2 regions of the Pseudoalteromonas sp. NFXS39 genome follow, and region 2 is predicted to be linked to the other one. Evidence: predicted binding sites of a transcription regulator. Region 2 holds the regulator's gene; the other holds the start of a gene.
The links. The regulator sigma-54, encoded in region 2, starts transcription at its own class of promoters, with help from an activator protein. The targets are predictions, from matches to a motif close to GTTGGCACGNNNNTNGNNT.
Positions count from the first base shown of each region.

Region 1: a site for sigma-54 is predicted at 2,912-2,930, ahead of J3455_RS17635 (TorF family putative porin). Genes of this name have one in related genera too.

Region 1 is NZ_JAGDEC010000011.1:10,645-18,643, forward strand. It holds gene J3455_RS17615 (AsmA family protein) at 1-575, opposite strand, end outside; gene J3455_RS17620 (hypothetical protein) at 800-1,219, shown strand; gene J3455_RS17625 (helix-turn-helix transcriptional regulator) at 1,228-1,428, shown strand; gene J3455_RS17630 (hypothetical protein) at 1,574-2,740, shown strand; gene J3455_RS17635 (TorF family putative porin) at 3,028-3,705, shown strand; gene J3455_RS17640 (aldo/keto reductase) at 3,769-4,662, opposite strand; gene J3455_RS17645 (YIP1 family protein) at 4,833-5,543, shown strand; gene J3455_RS17650 (efflux RND transporter periplasmic adaptor subunit) at 5,592-6,758, shown strand; gene J3455_RS17655 (ABC transporter ATP-binding protein) at 6,758-7,465, shown strand; gene J3455_RS17660 (ABC transporter permease) at 7,458-7,999, shown strand, end outside.
Region 2 is NZ_JAGDEC010000007.1:147,667-155,665, forward strand. It holds gene lptB (LPS export ABC transporter ATP-binding protein) at 1-669, shown strand, start outside; gene J3455_RS14415 (RNA polymerase factor sigma-54) at 787-2,283, shown strand; gene hpf (ribosome hibernation promoting factor) at 2,311-2,598, shown strand; gene ptsN (PTS IIA-like nitrogen regulatory protein PtsN) at 2,602-3,054, shown strand; gene rapZ (RNase adapter RapZ) at 3,055-3,900, shown strand; gene J3455_RS14435 (HPr family phosphocarrier protein) at 3,916-4,188, shown strand; gene mgtE (magnesium transporter) at 4,400-5,758, shown strand; gene J3455_RS14445 (YgiQ family radical SAM protein) at 5,793-7,973, opposite strand.

The sequences.
Region 1 (7,999 bases), on a different contig from region 2:
CGAAGAGAAGGTAATAAAATGGCTAACTCTAAATCACTTATCTGTTGTTTTGCCCCAGTTTTACCGTCTAGATAAGTAAAGGTACCACCATAAATTGCCACTTCGCCAAGCTCAATATCAAAGTTATCTGGTAAGTTAACGGCACCAGAACTCTTTTGCTGATCAGTCTGTGGTTGCTCTGCAACCGCATCAAATAGCTGCCAGTTTGCTTTACCATTTTTATCGGTTTCTAACAAAATCGTTGGTTCGTTAATAACAAATTTATCTAGCTTAAACTCACCGCCAAATAACGACATCCAAGGAATACGGATAGCAAGTTGCTGCATACTTGCCATATTTTTTTGCGAACCAGTTTGCATATTGGCAAAGTTTACATCATTCAGTTCTAGCTTTAATGATGGAAATACCGACAGCTTTTTATCGCCATTAATAGTCAGACTACGACCTGTGGTTTGTTCTACTTGCTCCGATACTTTATTAAATATCGCGTCTGTAGGAATGAGGAATGGTGCTGCGACTACTAATGCAATTAGTAATAAGAAAATGACACCAACAACTTTCAGTAAGGTTTTCATAATCATCCTTAAAAATGGGCAAACAATGTTCATATCATAGCGGGAGTTAGGCGCAAATGCATTGCCCAATCCACAAAAAGGTTTGTAAACAAGCTTAGGTATAAGAACATGAATCAGCGCTGAAATATTTTGATACCTTTAGGTTACAAATAAATCTTGACCGAATGATACCCTAGGGTTACATTGATACCTAGAGGTTACATTTAAATCAAAAGGAAAAGATTATGTCTAAGCAAGATATACAAACGGAAGAAAAGTTTATGAGCCATAACGCATGGTTTTCAATATTCATGGGAATTACGTTATTAATCATTAGTGTTTACCCAATGCTTAAGCAAACATCAGCACCTTTACTGTTTATCGGCGCTGCCGCTTTTTTAGGTTCATTTTTTATGTTTGTGATTAGAGGTGGGTTTACATGGAAACTTGGGTATCGCCTTATGTATACCGATGAATTTTTAAAGACAATTGATACCATCGCTTATAAACATGTGGTTCTTGGATTACTTTTTAGCATGGGGGTTATTTTTTTATTGTCTGATGACCTTGCTTTAAATGTATCTCATAGCATGATGGCCACATTTTACCTCGCTCAAATGTGTTTAGTATACGGCGTATCAATTCTTTGGCAGAGTAGAGACTAGGTATAATAGTGGAAAATAATATCGCTAAATTCCGTAAAGAGAAGGGTTTATCGCAGCAAGAACTCGCTGATGCCATTGCAGTATCACGTAAAACCATTAGCACAGTCGAAACAGGCCGCTTTATACCTTCGGTTATTATCGCGTTAAAAATTGCAACCCACTTTGAACTTACCGTTGAGCAATTATTTACACTTGATGATAATGATTAATTAATCAAGTCAATCGCAATCTTGCTCTATCAGTAAGATTGCATCATTTCATTACTTCGGTATGATGCACGACCCTGTTGTTTTTGCACCCTGTGTACTAAAATCAAACAACCTAATTTGGTCAAAACTGGAGTATCGATTAAGCATGAAGAAACTGCTTATTTCACCGTCAAAAATGGCGCTTGGCGAGCAAGAAAGTCAAATTTATCAAAACATCCTCAAGCAGGCCTCTGATATCAGCTTAAACCTAATGGCAGTTAAAGTAGAAAACCACCCTGAAGACTTTTTAGGCTGGTGCTATGAGCTATTAAGTGCAAGCCGCGATCGCATTAACTACGATCTATTAGAAGATAAGCAATTACCGACACTTAAGAAACTTCATGACTTATTAATTTCTGCCATCAGCTTTTTGCAATTAAAAACCTTAAGAGTTGCACCATGGCCAGTTATCGCAGGCTTCATCGAACAGCATAAAGAGCTTGTGGCACTTGATGAGCAACTACGTTTAGCTAATTACATTGCAGCGATTAAATCACAATCATTAAAAGAGATGATCCCTGAAGACCGTTTAGCGTTTTCAGGTAAACACAGTGCGTCGCTTGATCCAAGCAGCTATAACTTCGATGTTGAATGGTTTGCTTCTACGAAGAACGCAAAAGGCTTTCACCAAATGTTGAGTGATTTGCCTGGTGCATTCGATGAAGCCTTAGCGCACATTCCACTTGAAGGCGAAATAACCCAAGAGCATTATCAACACTTTATGGTTGCATACTTGATGGCATTTAATGGTAGCGATGAAAAGCCAACGCTTGCTCCTGCAACTCGCTTACTTGCGATGCGCCGACCTGATGTGTTTACACCAATCGTAAATAGTAAACTTGATGCCCTTTGTGGGGCACTAGGTATTACCAAATTAAATAACCGTGATTTTGAGCGCTACTGGCAAGATATTGTAGAAGCAATCCATAATATGCCTTGGTTCAAAATGGCTAGCGCCGCAAATGAACTTGAGCAATCTTTAGTTGAAATTAAAGCCCTATTACCTAGCTTCTTTTATTATGCAGATAAAAGTACCGCCGATAACTCAAACTATATTAAGTTGTTAAACAAACCTAAGAGTACCACGAGCTCAGCAGGTAAAAAGACCGTACGCCGTGGCAAAGAATCAGCTGAGATACTGGTAGACCGTGCATTAGCAAGTGATGATATCCCTGAACATATCAAAGCAAAGCGCGATTCAATCATCAGTGAAGTTGAAAAAGGCCGAAGTGTTGAAGAGACTATTAGTCTGATGCGAGCGATTTTCGGCTAAGTCACTCTCAAATAAGAGAAACCCGGGTGCTTCGCAATTGTGCAACCGGGTTATTTTTTGCACCACACAAGTGCGCATGAACAATTCAAATATCCACTATTTTTTCAATTAAGCCATCTTAGAAGTCTGTTTTTAAAGCATTTAAGCATAAAATATCCTATTCAAAATGAACTTGGCACAACCAGTGCAATATCGTATCCAGACAACACATAATAAATGTCCTCGAATAATAACCAGACTGCAATCTGAAATGGGACAAAATCAACATAACAACAGGATACAGAAACATGCTAAAACTAAAAAAAACGGTCGCAGCAAGCGCTCTTGCGCTATTAACTTTGAGCTCGACATATAGTTATGCAGAAGTCACAGCAAACGCTGCGGCAACGTCAAATTACTTATGGCGTGGTCAAGAGCAAACTGGCGGTGATGCTGCAATCCAAGGTGGTATCGACTACGCAAGTGAATCTGGCTTTTATGCGGGTACTTGGGTATCGAATGCTAGCTGGGCTGACGACATGACTTACGAGCTAGACCTTTATGCTGGTTTTGGCGGTGAAATCAATGAAACCTTTAGCTACGATGTTGGCTACATTTATTATGCATACCCAGATGCAGCATCTTACACAGATGCAGATTTCTCAGAAATCTACGGTAGCATTAGCATGGGTAGCTTCACCTTTGGTGCAGCAGTACTAGCAACATCAGCAGCTAGCGGTGACGGTACAGACTTTGGTGATTCACTTTATTTAAATGCTGACTACAGCTTCCCAGTTGGCAGTACCGGTGCAGAAATGGCCCTTCATTTAGGTCATTACTCAGGGGATTTCATTGGTGATGATGACATCATCGACTACGGCGTTTCAGTGTCGAAAGACGGCTTTACTTTCGGTCTTTCAGACAATGACATCGATGGTTCAGATGTAAAAGTGTACGTCGCTTACGCGGTTGACTTCACTTTATAAAGAATGTGTTACTTGCTGCAACACGAAGGGCCGTAAGGCCCTTTTCTCGTTTAGGGCTATTCGTTAAGGCACACTATGACCAGTTGAGCCTTGCCAAATGCGATACCATTGTTCACGGCTCATAGAGAGCTGCTTAGCTTCAACCGCTGATTTAACACGTTCAATGTTACCCGTACCAAGTACCACAGACGGTGCACTCGGGTGCATTAACAACCAAGCATAAACAACTTGATCAATTGCTGTGGCGCCAATTTCAGCACCAACCTGCTCTAACACGGCACGTAAACGCACTGCTTTTTCATCATCGCTTGAGAATAAACGCCCCCCTGCCAATGGTGACCAAAGCATAGGTTTAATATCAAGCAACTGGCATTGATCTAAGCTACCATCATCAAGGGCTTTCATTTCGTAGGGTGAAAACTCGATTTGATTGGTCACTAGTTCAAAGTCTAAACGCGACTGTAACAAGCTAAGTTGTGATGGCGTAAAGTTAGATACACCAAAGTCAATCACATCACCATTTGCTTTTAGGGTATTAAATGCTTGTGCCATTTCATCGGCATTCATCAAGTAATCAGGGCGATGAATAAGTAATACATCTAAACGATCAGTGTTGAAGTTTTTTAGTGACTGCTGTGCTGAGGCAATAATATGCGCGGCACTTGAATCATAGTGGTTTGCTTTGCCTTGTAATCCTAGGCTTGCAAACGCAGGCTTAATACCACATTTAGTGATGATTTTGATTTCATCACGAATACTTGGTTTTAGTTTAAGTGCTTTACCAAATTCAGCTTCACAACCGTATTCACCGTAGATGTCAGCATGATCGGTATGTGAAACTCCCATATCGATTGCATTTTCTAAAAAACTTAAGCATTGCTGGGGCGTTACCTGCCAATCTAACAAGCGCCAGAACCCTAATACCAACTCATCAATACAACGACCATTGCTATTCACCATAACGACCTACTTTTCCTAATAAGTTCGATTCAAATTAATCCTTTAACCATATCACAGATTTACTAATCACAGCTGTTAACATACAGTTACAAAACAAATTGCTAATTTGTTACTAAACAGGATATTTTAGTACCTAAAAACAAATGTTATAAAACAAGGAATAAAAAATGAAATCATCAAATGTAATGACCGCATTGGTTGATATTTTTATCAGCCCGAGTAAAGCCTTTAATGGTTTAAAAGAAGCAAAAGGTTGGTCTTTTGTTGCCTTTATTTTACTTGCCGGCATTCTCGCCGCCAGCATGTTTGCTTTTTATAATAAAGCTGACCCGCAATTTTTAATCGATCAACAAGTGGCAGCCGCCAGTGTTGATGCCACTATTGCTGAGCAAAAAATGATTCGCCAAAGCATGGAGCAAACCATAGATATGCAGGTTTGGTTTGCCATCTTTGGTGGCATCATTGGTTTGGCTGTTATTAATGCTCTGATGGCAGGCTACTACTTATTTGTATCTAAGCAAGACCCAGAAGCTAACTATGGTTATGGTGCTTGGTATGGCTTTGGTGTGTGGACCATGATGCCAATGATTATATCAAGCCTCGGTTTGCTCATTTTAGTATTAACTGCAAGTACCGACCAAATTTCACAGACGTTATTTAACTATGCTTCGATTAACCAACTTTTAATTGGCTTAGAAATTGGCCATCCATTCTACACCTTATTGGAGAGCCTAAATATCTTTTCTATTTGGGGCATTTTCATCGCAGCTATAGGTTTGAAGAGCTGGACTAATTTCACTTTCAATAAGGCGCTACTTTTTGCAGCCCTGCCAAGTATTGTTATTTACGGTATTTGGACTGTAATCGCTCTCGTTTAATTCTGCTTTGAGCGGCGATATGCCGCTCTTAACTACCAAGGAAGTAACATGAAAAAAGCCATTATTATTGGCCTCGCTGTTACAGCATTTGTCGCTTTACTAGTATCAAAACAAGTCACAGGCAATAAAGATGCACCAGAAATGCATATTGCAGAAGTTGCACAAGGCAATATTGCCGATTCAATTTTAGCCTCTGGCAACCTAGTCTTTAACACCCAAGTGCAGCTGCGCTCTGAAGTGACTGGCCGCGTAGCGAAAGTGTTTGTCGAAGAAGGAGAAAGTGTCACTGAGGGCGATATTCTTATGCGTCTAGATACTACAGCGTTTGAATCTGAAGTTGCACGCAACAAAGCCGTGCTTCGCGCTACTGAAATTGATATTAAGCACAGCGAAACCCGACTGAAAAATATCGAACGCCAGCTAAGCCGCCAAAAAGAGCTTTATGAAGTTGGCCTCGCTGGCCAAGAAGTGTATGAAAACCTACAAAATGCCCGCGATTTAGCGAAAATAGATATTGAAGCAAAACGTGAAGCTTACAACCAAGCCCAAGCGTCATTACTCATTGCTGAAGACCGTTTAAATAAAAGTGTATTTCGCGCACCAATGAGTGGGCTACTTGCATCGGTAAATATTAAAGAAGGTGAAACCGTAATTGCCGGAACAACCAACATTATTGGCTCAGATCTGATGCTAGTAGCAGATCCAAGCGCAATATTAGCCGAACTTCGCGTGGATGAAACCGATATTGCCGGTATCAAATTAGACCAACATGCAGATATCTATGCTGCCGCTTACCCAAATCAACCTTTTACTGGCAAAGTCATAAACATTGGCACATCAGCAAAAAATCAAGCTGGTTCTCAGGGCTTATCATTTAAAGTCAAAGTACTGCTTGATGCCACTGACCGCCAGCTTTATGCCGGAATGAGTTGCCGTGCTGAAATTGCGACAAGTATTGCCGAAAACGGCTTAAAACTCCCCATTGAAGCAATTCAAAAAGAGGATGATAGCTACTTTGTTTGGAAGCTTAACGCAGATAATACAGTAACTAAAACAACTGTAACGGTAGGCATTTCTTCAGATATCGAACAAGCACTAACCAGCGGTGTTGCAAAGGGGGATCGTATTGTTATCGGCCCAGCCAGACCTCTCAGCTCACTAAAAGAGGGTGATACGGTAGCCGTTAAAAACAGCCCTGAAAAAGGTGCTAGCTAATGTCGGCGGTGATAAAACTCAGTAATATCAATAAGCAATATAAAATGGGCGAACAAGTTTTCAAAGCCCTTGATGATATCAATATTGAAATTGCTCAAAATGAGTATGTTGCCATTATTGGCCCTTCGGGTTCAGGTAAATCAACACTAATGAACTTGCTTGGCTGTTTAGATACCCCTACAAGTGGTGACTACTATTTAAAAGATAAGCTGGTAAAGCGAATGACCGAAACTGAGCTTGCTCATCAGCGTAATGAAAGTGTTGGCTTTATTTTTCAAAGTTTCAATTTATTACCGCGAGCTTCAGCCCTAGAAAATGTTATGCAGCCACTTGTGTATCGATTTATCTCTGCCAAAGAGCGAAAGCAGCAAGCGCTCGAATCATTACAGCGGGTTGGTCTTGGCGATAAGGTAAATCACCTTTCGAGCCAGCTTTCTGGTGGGCAACGTCAACGTGTCGCGATTGCTCGTGCACTTGTTACTAAACCGCATATTTTACTTGGTGATGAGCCTACAGGTAACTTAGATAGTAAAACCACCACTGAGATCATGGCACTGTTTGATGAGCTTCATAACGAAGGGCACACCATTATTTTGGTTACTCACGAACAAGATATTGCTGATCACTGCCAACGTGTTATTCGTTTAGTTGATGGCAAGGTTGTCAGTGATACCCGTAAAGGCGAAGGAGCAAGGCAACATGTTTAAATCTGCTATCGCTGTTATGGAAGGCACTAAAGCCGCACTCATGGCAATTAAAGCAAACGCGATGCGTAGTGCCCTTACCTGCTTAGGTATTATCATTGGTGTTGCAGCGGTTGTGACCGTAGTGGCAGTAATGCAAGGTTTCACTAAGCAAATTAATGATCAACTTGCCGACATGTCTCCTGATGTGACCAATATAAAACCTTACACTAGCGTAGAAAAAGAAATGGTAGGCCAACAAGCAAAGCTAACCTACAGCGACTTTTTAACCCTAAAAGCACGCGTTAAAGAAGCCGAAACCTTTACTGCGCTGATGTTTACTTGGCGCTTTTCTGGTGCAGCAGAGTACGGCAATAAAAGTCATGCTTCACGGGTAATGGGTACCGAGCAAGACTACCAAAAAGCTTACCGCACCTACCCTGAACTCGGCCGGTTTATTCGCGCAGAAGATGATGAAAAACGCCGTCGAGTGGCGTTTATCGGCCCTTCAATTATCGAAAAGCTTAATCTGCCTGAAAACCCTGTAGGCGAATATAT
Region 2 (7,999 bases):
AAAAATGTCGGTCTGGAAGTTGAAGCAGGCAGTATTGTTGGCTTGCTTGGCCCAAATGGTGCTGGTAAAACCACGACTTTTTACATGATTGTAGGCCTAGTTCCGAGCGACAAAGGTAAAATTAGCATCGATGATAACGATATTACCCTTTTGCCAATGCACAGCCGTGCGAGGTTGGGTATTGGTTATCTACCGCAAGAATCTTCGATTTTTCGAAAGTTAACAGTTTACCAAAACTTGATGGCTATTTTAGAGACTCGTAAAGATCTAAATAAAACCACGCGGGAAGAAACTCTAAATAGCTTATTAGATGAATTTAGCATCCAACACATCCGTGATAGTCAAGGTATGGCGCTATCTGGTGGTGAACGTCGCCGCGTTGAAATTGCTCGCGCATTAGCCGCTAATCCTAAATTTATCCTTTTAGATGAGCCTTTTGCTGGTGTTGATCCAATTTCAGTGTTAGATATAAAGAAAATTATTGAGCACCTAAAAAATCGTGGTATTGGTGTACTAATTACTGACCATAATGTTCGAGAAACCCTTGATGTTTGTGAAAAAGCCTACATTGTTTCTCATGGGGAGCTAATTGCATCAGGCACACCTGAGCACGTATTAGCTGACCAAACTGTACGCGATGTTTATCTAGGCGAGCAATTTAGGCTGTAACCATTACGCCACCGACTAGAGCATCTGCTAGACTTATAACAATGACAATAAATCGATAATAACTTAACTGTCTTTGCACAGTTATCGATAACTTAAAAAAAGGATTGTTAGGGATACATGAGGCAATCATTACAGCTGCGCATGGGCCAGCAACTTACAATGACTCCACAACTGCAACAAGCTATTCGTTTGTTGCAGCTCAGTACATTGGATCTCCAACAAGAAATTCAAGAGGCGCTAGATAGTAACCCTTTACTTGAAGTGGAAGAAGCGGATTACAACGAAGAAAGCATCGGCAAAAATGAGCAAAAAGCTGAATCTGACGATGTGCAAGTCAGCGCTTCTGCAGACGAAGCACCTAGCGAATATGAACAAGAAAGCAGTGATGCTCTAAATAAAGACACTGTAAGTGACGATTTAGCCATGGATGTTACATGGGATGAGTACATGAGTGCCGCTCCATCAACATCATCAGGGCCAATGCCAGAAGATGAATCTATTTATCAAGGTGCATCGACCGAAACCCTTCACGAATACCTTATGTGGCAATTACAGCTAACTCCCTTTAGTCCGACTGATGAAGCGATTGCTGTGGCAATTGTTGAGGCTATCGATGACTCTGGTATTTTAACGGTAAGCTGTGAAGATATCGTCGAGAGCTTTAATCAAAATAGTGATGAAGAAGAAATCGAACTTGATGAAGTCGAAGCGGTCCTAAAGAGAATTCAATTGTTTGATCCTGTCGGTATTGGCGCGCGTAGTTTACAGGAATGCCTGTGTATTCAACTTCGCCAATTCGATGCAAACACGCCATATTTAGCTGAAACTAAAATGGTTTTATCTGAGCATATCGAATTATTAGCGAGTCGCGACTATCGAACTTTGATGAAAAAGACTAAGCTTAAAGAAAATGAGCTTAAAGAAGTAATGACGCTAATTCACAGCTTAAACCCTAAGCCTGCGGATAGCATAGTACGCGAAGAGTCTGAGTACGTCATACCTGATGTATCAGTGAAAAAAGTAAAAGGTCGCTGGGTGGTTGAGTTAAACCCAGATAGTATGCCAAAGATTAGAGTGAACAGCCAATATGCGGCTATGTCTCGCTCTGTTAAATCAAGTAGCGACAGCCAATTTATTCGCTCTCACTTACAAGAAGCAAAGTGGTTTATTAAGAGCTTAGAAAGCCGTAACGATACACTATTAAAAGTGACCAACTGTATCGTTCAACAACAACAAGCTTTCTTTGAGCATGGCCCAGAAGCAATGAAGCCGATGGTGCTAAATGATGTTGCTGAAATGGTCGAAATGCATGAATCGACGATTTCACGAGTAACAACGCAAAAATATATGCATACCCCTAGGGGTATTTTTGAGTTGAAATATTTCTTCTCAAGCCATGTCAGCACTGAAAATGGTGGTGAGTGTTCTTCAACAGCAATACGCGCTTTAATCAAGAAGTTAGTCGCTGCAGAAAACTCGGCTAAACCATTGAGTGATAGCAAAATTGCAGATATATTGGCTGAGCAAGGAATTAAAGTAGCTAGACGTACAATTGCAAAATATCGTGAGTCTCTAGCAATACCTCCGTCTAATCAGCGTAAGAGTTTGATTTAGACGTTTTACATAGAAGGAAAAATGCTTATGCAACTAAATTTAACTGGTCGTCATGTAGAAATCACTGATTCATTAAGAGACTATGTAAACACCAAGTTTGCGAAACTAGAAAGGCATTTTGACCATATTAATAATGTTCATGTCATTCTAGATGTAGAAAAATTAAGCCAAAAAGCAGAAGCAACTTTACATGTAAACGGAGGCGAATTGTTCGCTTCTACAGAACATCAAGATATGTACGCAGCCATTGACTCGTTGATCGATAAGCTTGATCGCCAAGTCATTAAACACAAAGAGAAATTAGCTCGACATTAAATTATGAAACTAAGTTCACTTACTAATCAGGACTGCAGCAAAGCTGCGGTCCTTTTTAATAGCAAAAAAAGAATTCTTGAATATATCAGCGAACTGGCTCACCAGCAGCTTCCTCATTTATCTCAACAAGATATCCTAAATGCTTTACTCAACCGAGAGAAGCTAGGTAGCACCGGTATTGGCCGAGGTATTGCTATTCCACATGGCCGAATGAGTGGCGCCGATGAACCTCAGGCGTTTGTCATAGTGAGTGAATCCCCAATCAATTTTGATGCAATTGATAATCGCCCTGTTGACATTTTCGTAGCACTCATCGTACCAGATGGTGACTCTCAGCTTCATCTAAAGACCTTATCAACAATTGCTGATAGACTTAAAGATAAAGAGTTTTGTAAACAGCTGCGTAGCGCTACTACCGATCAGCAACTGTTTCAGGTTATATCAGCAGAGGCATAAATGGAATTAATCATTATCAGCGGTCGCTCAGGCTCAGGTAAATCGGTCGCTTTACGAGTACTTGAAGACTTAGGTTATTATTGCGTTGATAATATTCCAGTCAATTTACTGCCTTCGCTCGTGCGTAGCGTATCAGATAACTACGATAAAATAGCGGTCAGTATTGATGTGCGTAACCTTCCAAAAGAGCAGCAAGAATTTAATGATATTCTTGAGTACCTTCCTGGTTTCGCAAATCCAACACTTTTTTACTTAGACAGTGATGACCAAACCCTGATAAAACGCTTTTCAGAGACTCGTCGTTTACACCCATTATCCATTGATTCTTTGCCACTTGATCTGGCTATTAAACAAGAAAAAGTCTTACTCGATGTGTTGATCACTCGTGCTGATTTTATGATTGATACCACAGATCTCAGTGTTCATCAGTTAGCAGAATCAATTCGCGAAAAGATTTTGGGTAAAAAGGATAAAAAACTGATTATCACTTTTATGTCTTTCGGGTTTAAACACGGTATTCCAAAAGAAGCTGATTACGTATTTGATGCACGTTTTTTACCTAACCCACACTGGGAACCTGATTTGAAGCCGCTAACGGGTCTAGATCAACCAGTAAAAGATTACTTAGCTAGCCACAGCATAGTGCAAAAGTTCACATGGCAAATTCAAACATTTGTGCAAACATGGCTACCACATTTAGAGCGTAACAACCGAAGTTACCTTACCATTGCCATTGGTTGTACTGGTGGCCAACATCGCTCTGTTTACTTAGCGCAAACAATTGGTGAGAGTTTTGCTAAAAGCCATGACAATGTAAAAATTCGCCACCGTGAACAAGACATTTAATTAGGCACTATTATAATGCGCGCTGAAGATACCTTTTTAATTCAAAACAAACTCGGCTTACATGCTCGCGCAGCCACTGTTTTAGCCCAATTAGCACTACAATTTGATGCTAAAATTACGCTTTATCAAGACGATAAAGAAGCTGAAGGTGACAGCGTATTGGCGTTAATGCTACTTGAAAGCAGTCAAGGTAAAGAAGTTAGAGTCGTTTGTGAAGGCCCTGATGCTGATGCAGCATTAACTGCAATCGGTGAATTAATCGCACAGCGCTTTCACGAGCAAGAATAGCATTTGCTAAGCCTTCAAGATTTACGGTAAACTTAATTAGGATATTTGAAATTCCCTTTAAATATCCTACTTTTATATCGCTCGCTTTTCTAAGTTGCAAAACTCTTAATAAATTTATCACAGTGCGACGATATCTCTGCAAATACACCACAAAGCAACTATGCTGTATTTGCTCAGCCTATATAAACTTTTTTCAGTTGTAAGGACGCCAATGCCAGAAGCCTTTGAACAAGATTACCCACTACAACAACTCAAACAAGTGACCAAGTCACTCAATAGTGGTCAATTTGTTCAAGTGCGCGGTATGTTAGCCAAAACGGCGCCTTGTGATACAGCCCTTTTACTTGAGTCTTCTCCCCATAAAATTCGTCGTATGCTTTGGCAGCTGGTTGATCCAGATGTGCGTGGTGATGTTCTAGAAGAACTGTCTGAAGATGTACGTCTTGGTATTATTGCGCAGATGGAACCTGAGCACATTGCTGCCGCCACCGAGGACATGGACGACGATGACTTAGGTGAGGTTTTACGTAGCCTTCCTGATACCGTATATCAAGACGTAGTTAGTGCAATGGACTCGCAAGATAGAGAAAGGGCTACTCAGGCACTTTCTTATCAAGAGCGCTCTGCCGGTGCCTTGATGAACAGCGATACGGTAACAATTCGCCCAGATGTTACTTTAGATGTAGTGCTACGCTATTTACGCCTACGAGGTGAGCTACCAGAAGGTACTGATGACTTATACGTTGTTGATAAGCATAACTGCTTCCTAGGAGCACTTTCGTTAACTACACTGCTGACAAGCCCATCTGATAAAATTGTTCGCGATTTAATGGATGAAGATTGTGAGTCTATACTTATTTCAATGGATGAAAGTGATGTAGCACAACTTTTCGAACGTCATAACTGGATTTCAGCCCCGGTTGTTGATGACAACGCACACTTGCTAGGTCGTATTACCATCGATGATATCGTTGACGTAATCCGCGAAGATGCTGAACATAGCATGCTAAGCCTCGCTGGTCTTGATGACGAAGAAGATACCTTTGCGCCAGTGCTAAAAAGTTCGCAACGTCGCTCTATTTGGCTTGGAGTTAACTTATTAACCGCATTGCTAGCAGCAATTGTGGCAAGCTTTTTTGAAAATACCTTAGCAATTTTGCCTATTTTGGCAGTACTCAATGGTATCGTACCTTCAATGGGTGGCGTTGCAGGCAGTCAAACTTTAACACTGGTTATTCGTGGTATAGCCGTTGGCCATATTAATCAAACTAACCAACGCTTCTTATTACTCAAGGAATTAGCGATTGGCGCACTGAATGGCGTTATTTGGTCGATATTAATTGCCGGTGTTGTTGCCCTATGGCAATGGGACTTTAAGCTCGGTGCAGTATTAGCCTTTGCAATGTTTATGAACCTGGTTGCTGCAGGTATTGCGGGTGCAAGCATTCCATTAATTCTCAAGAAAATGAAAATTGACCCTGCCCTCGCTGGCAGTGTGGTACTCACAACCGTTACCGATATTGTCGGTATCTTTGCCTTCTTAGGTACTGCAACGTGGTTATTAATCTAATCTGAAAACGGCCCTTTAAGGGCCGTATTTATTTTTATTTACTTGCACGCTGCTTATTTTTACCAACTCTTGGTTTAGTATTGGCCTTTTTAAACTGGCTAAAACCGGTATGACGAGTCAGTGCCGCGCGGCCTTTACCGCCCTTCCCTTTAGCTGCTTTCTCGTTGCGACCTTCTTCCGGTACCAAACAGTTTGGCCCCTTACCGATTAGATTCGCTTTGCCCATTTTTCTTAGCGCTTCACGGATCATCGGCCAACCAGCAGGATCATGGTAACGTAAAATCGCTTTGTGTAAACGACGCTGGCGGGCGCCTTTTGGTACAGGCACTTGCTCAGTGTTATTTTTAATATTGCGTAACGAGTTCATCTCAGTATGATAAATCGTCGTTGCGTTGGCCATTGGCGACGGATAAAAGTTTTGTACTTGATCAAGCTTAAAGTCATTACTCTTTAACCAAAGCGCCATATTAACCATGTCTTCGTCTTTAGTTCCTGGGTGAGCAGAAATAAAGTACGGGATCAGATACTGCTTTTTACCTGCTTCTTTTGAGTATTTATCAAATAGCTCTTTAAACTTATCATAAGCACCCATACCCGGCTTCATCATCTTAGATAATGGGCCATCTTCGGTATGCTCAGGGGCAATTTTTAAATACCCGCCTACGTGATGGGTAACCAGCTCTTTTACATAGCGTGGATCTTCAACTGCTAAGTCATAGCGTACGCCTGAAGCAATTAAGATTTTCTTCACACCCTTCACATCTCGGGCTTTTTTATAAAGCTCAATGGTTGGCGTGTGATCCGTGTCCATATGCTTACAAATATCAGGATAAACGCATGATAAACGACGGCAAGTACTCTCTGCTTTTTTACTCTTACAGCGCAACTTATACATATTCGCAGTCGGTCCACCTAAGTCAGAAATAACCCCTGTAAAGCCCGGTACCTTGTCACGAATTTGTTCAATTTCATCAATAATTGATTGCTCTGAACGGCTTTGAATAATACGCCCTTCGTGCTCTGTGATCGAACAGAAAGAACAACCACCAAAGCAGCCACGCATAATGTTCACTGAGGTTTTAATCATTTCATACGCAGGGATTTTGTCATCACCATAACTTGGGTGCGGAATACGTTGGTATGGCAAACCAAATACACCATCCATTTCTTCTGTTTCTAGTGGAAATGCTGGCGGATTTACCCAAATAGAACGGTCGCCATGACGTTGAAATAACGCACGTGCACAGCCTGGATTTGTTTCTTGGTGCAAAATACGCGACGCATGGGCATAAAGCGGCTTATTCACACTCACTTGCTCAAACGCTGGCAGTTTAACGTAGGTCTTTTCCCATGGTTTAGGACGTGCAGGCTGAACAGTTATTGGTTTGGCTGCTTCAGCACTTAGATCAATACCCGCTTTTTTAAACTCAGATTTACTACAACCTACATCATCTGCGCCATACGGGTTTGGAATTGGATCAATCTTACCGATTTTATCGATAGCTGTAGAGTCACTACCACGCCAACCCGGCAGTGGTTCCTTACGAATTACCGCGGTACCACGTATATCTTGAATTGTCTCGACCGACTCACCTGCGGCAATACGGTGAGCCACTTCAACAAGTGGACGCTCAGCATTACCGTAAATTAAAATGTCGGCTTTGGCATCAAACAGAACACTTCGGCGTACTTTTTCTTGCCAGTAATCATAATGAGCAATACGACGTAAACTCGCCTCAATACCACCGATGATCAGCGGCACATCTTTATAAGCTTCGCGACAACGTTGGCTATATACAACCACCGCACGGTCAGGGCGTTTACCACCTATGTTACCTGGCGTGTATGCATCATCATGACGCATACGCTTTTCAGCGGTATAACGGTTGATCATCGAGTCCATATTACCCGCCGTAACACCAAAGAATAAGTTAGGCTTGCCTAACGCCATAAAGGCATCTTTCGAGTTCCAGTCAGGCTGCGCAATAATACCAACGCGAAAACCCTGCGATTCAAGCATGCGGCCAATCACAGCCATACCGAAACTTGGGTGATCAACATATGCATCACCACTGACAATGATCACGTCACAGCTATCCCAGCCTAACGCGTCCATTTCTGCACGAGTGGTCGGTAAGAATGGCGCCGTGCCATAGCATTCAGCCCAATACTTAGGGTAAGAAAACAGGCCTCGCTCGGCTTTTAATGCGCTCATAAAGTGTACTCTGCTAACAAAAGGGG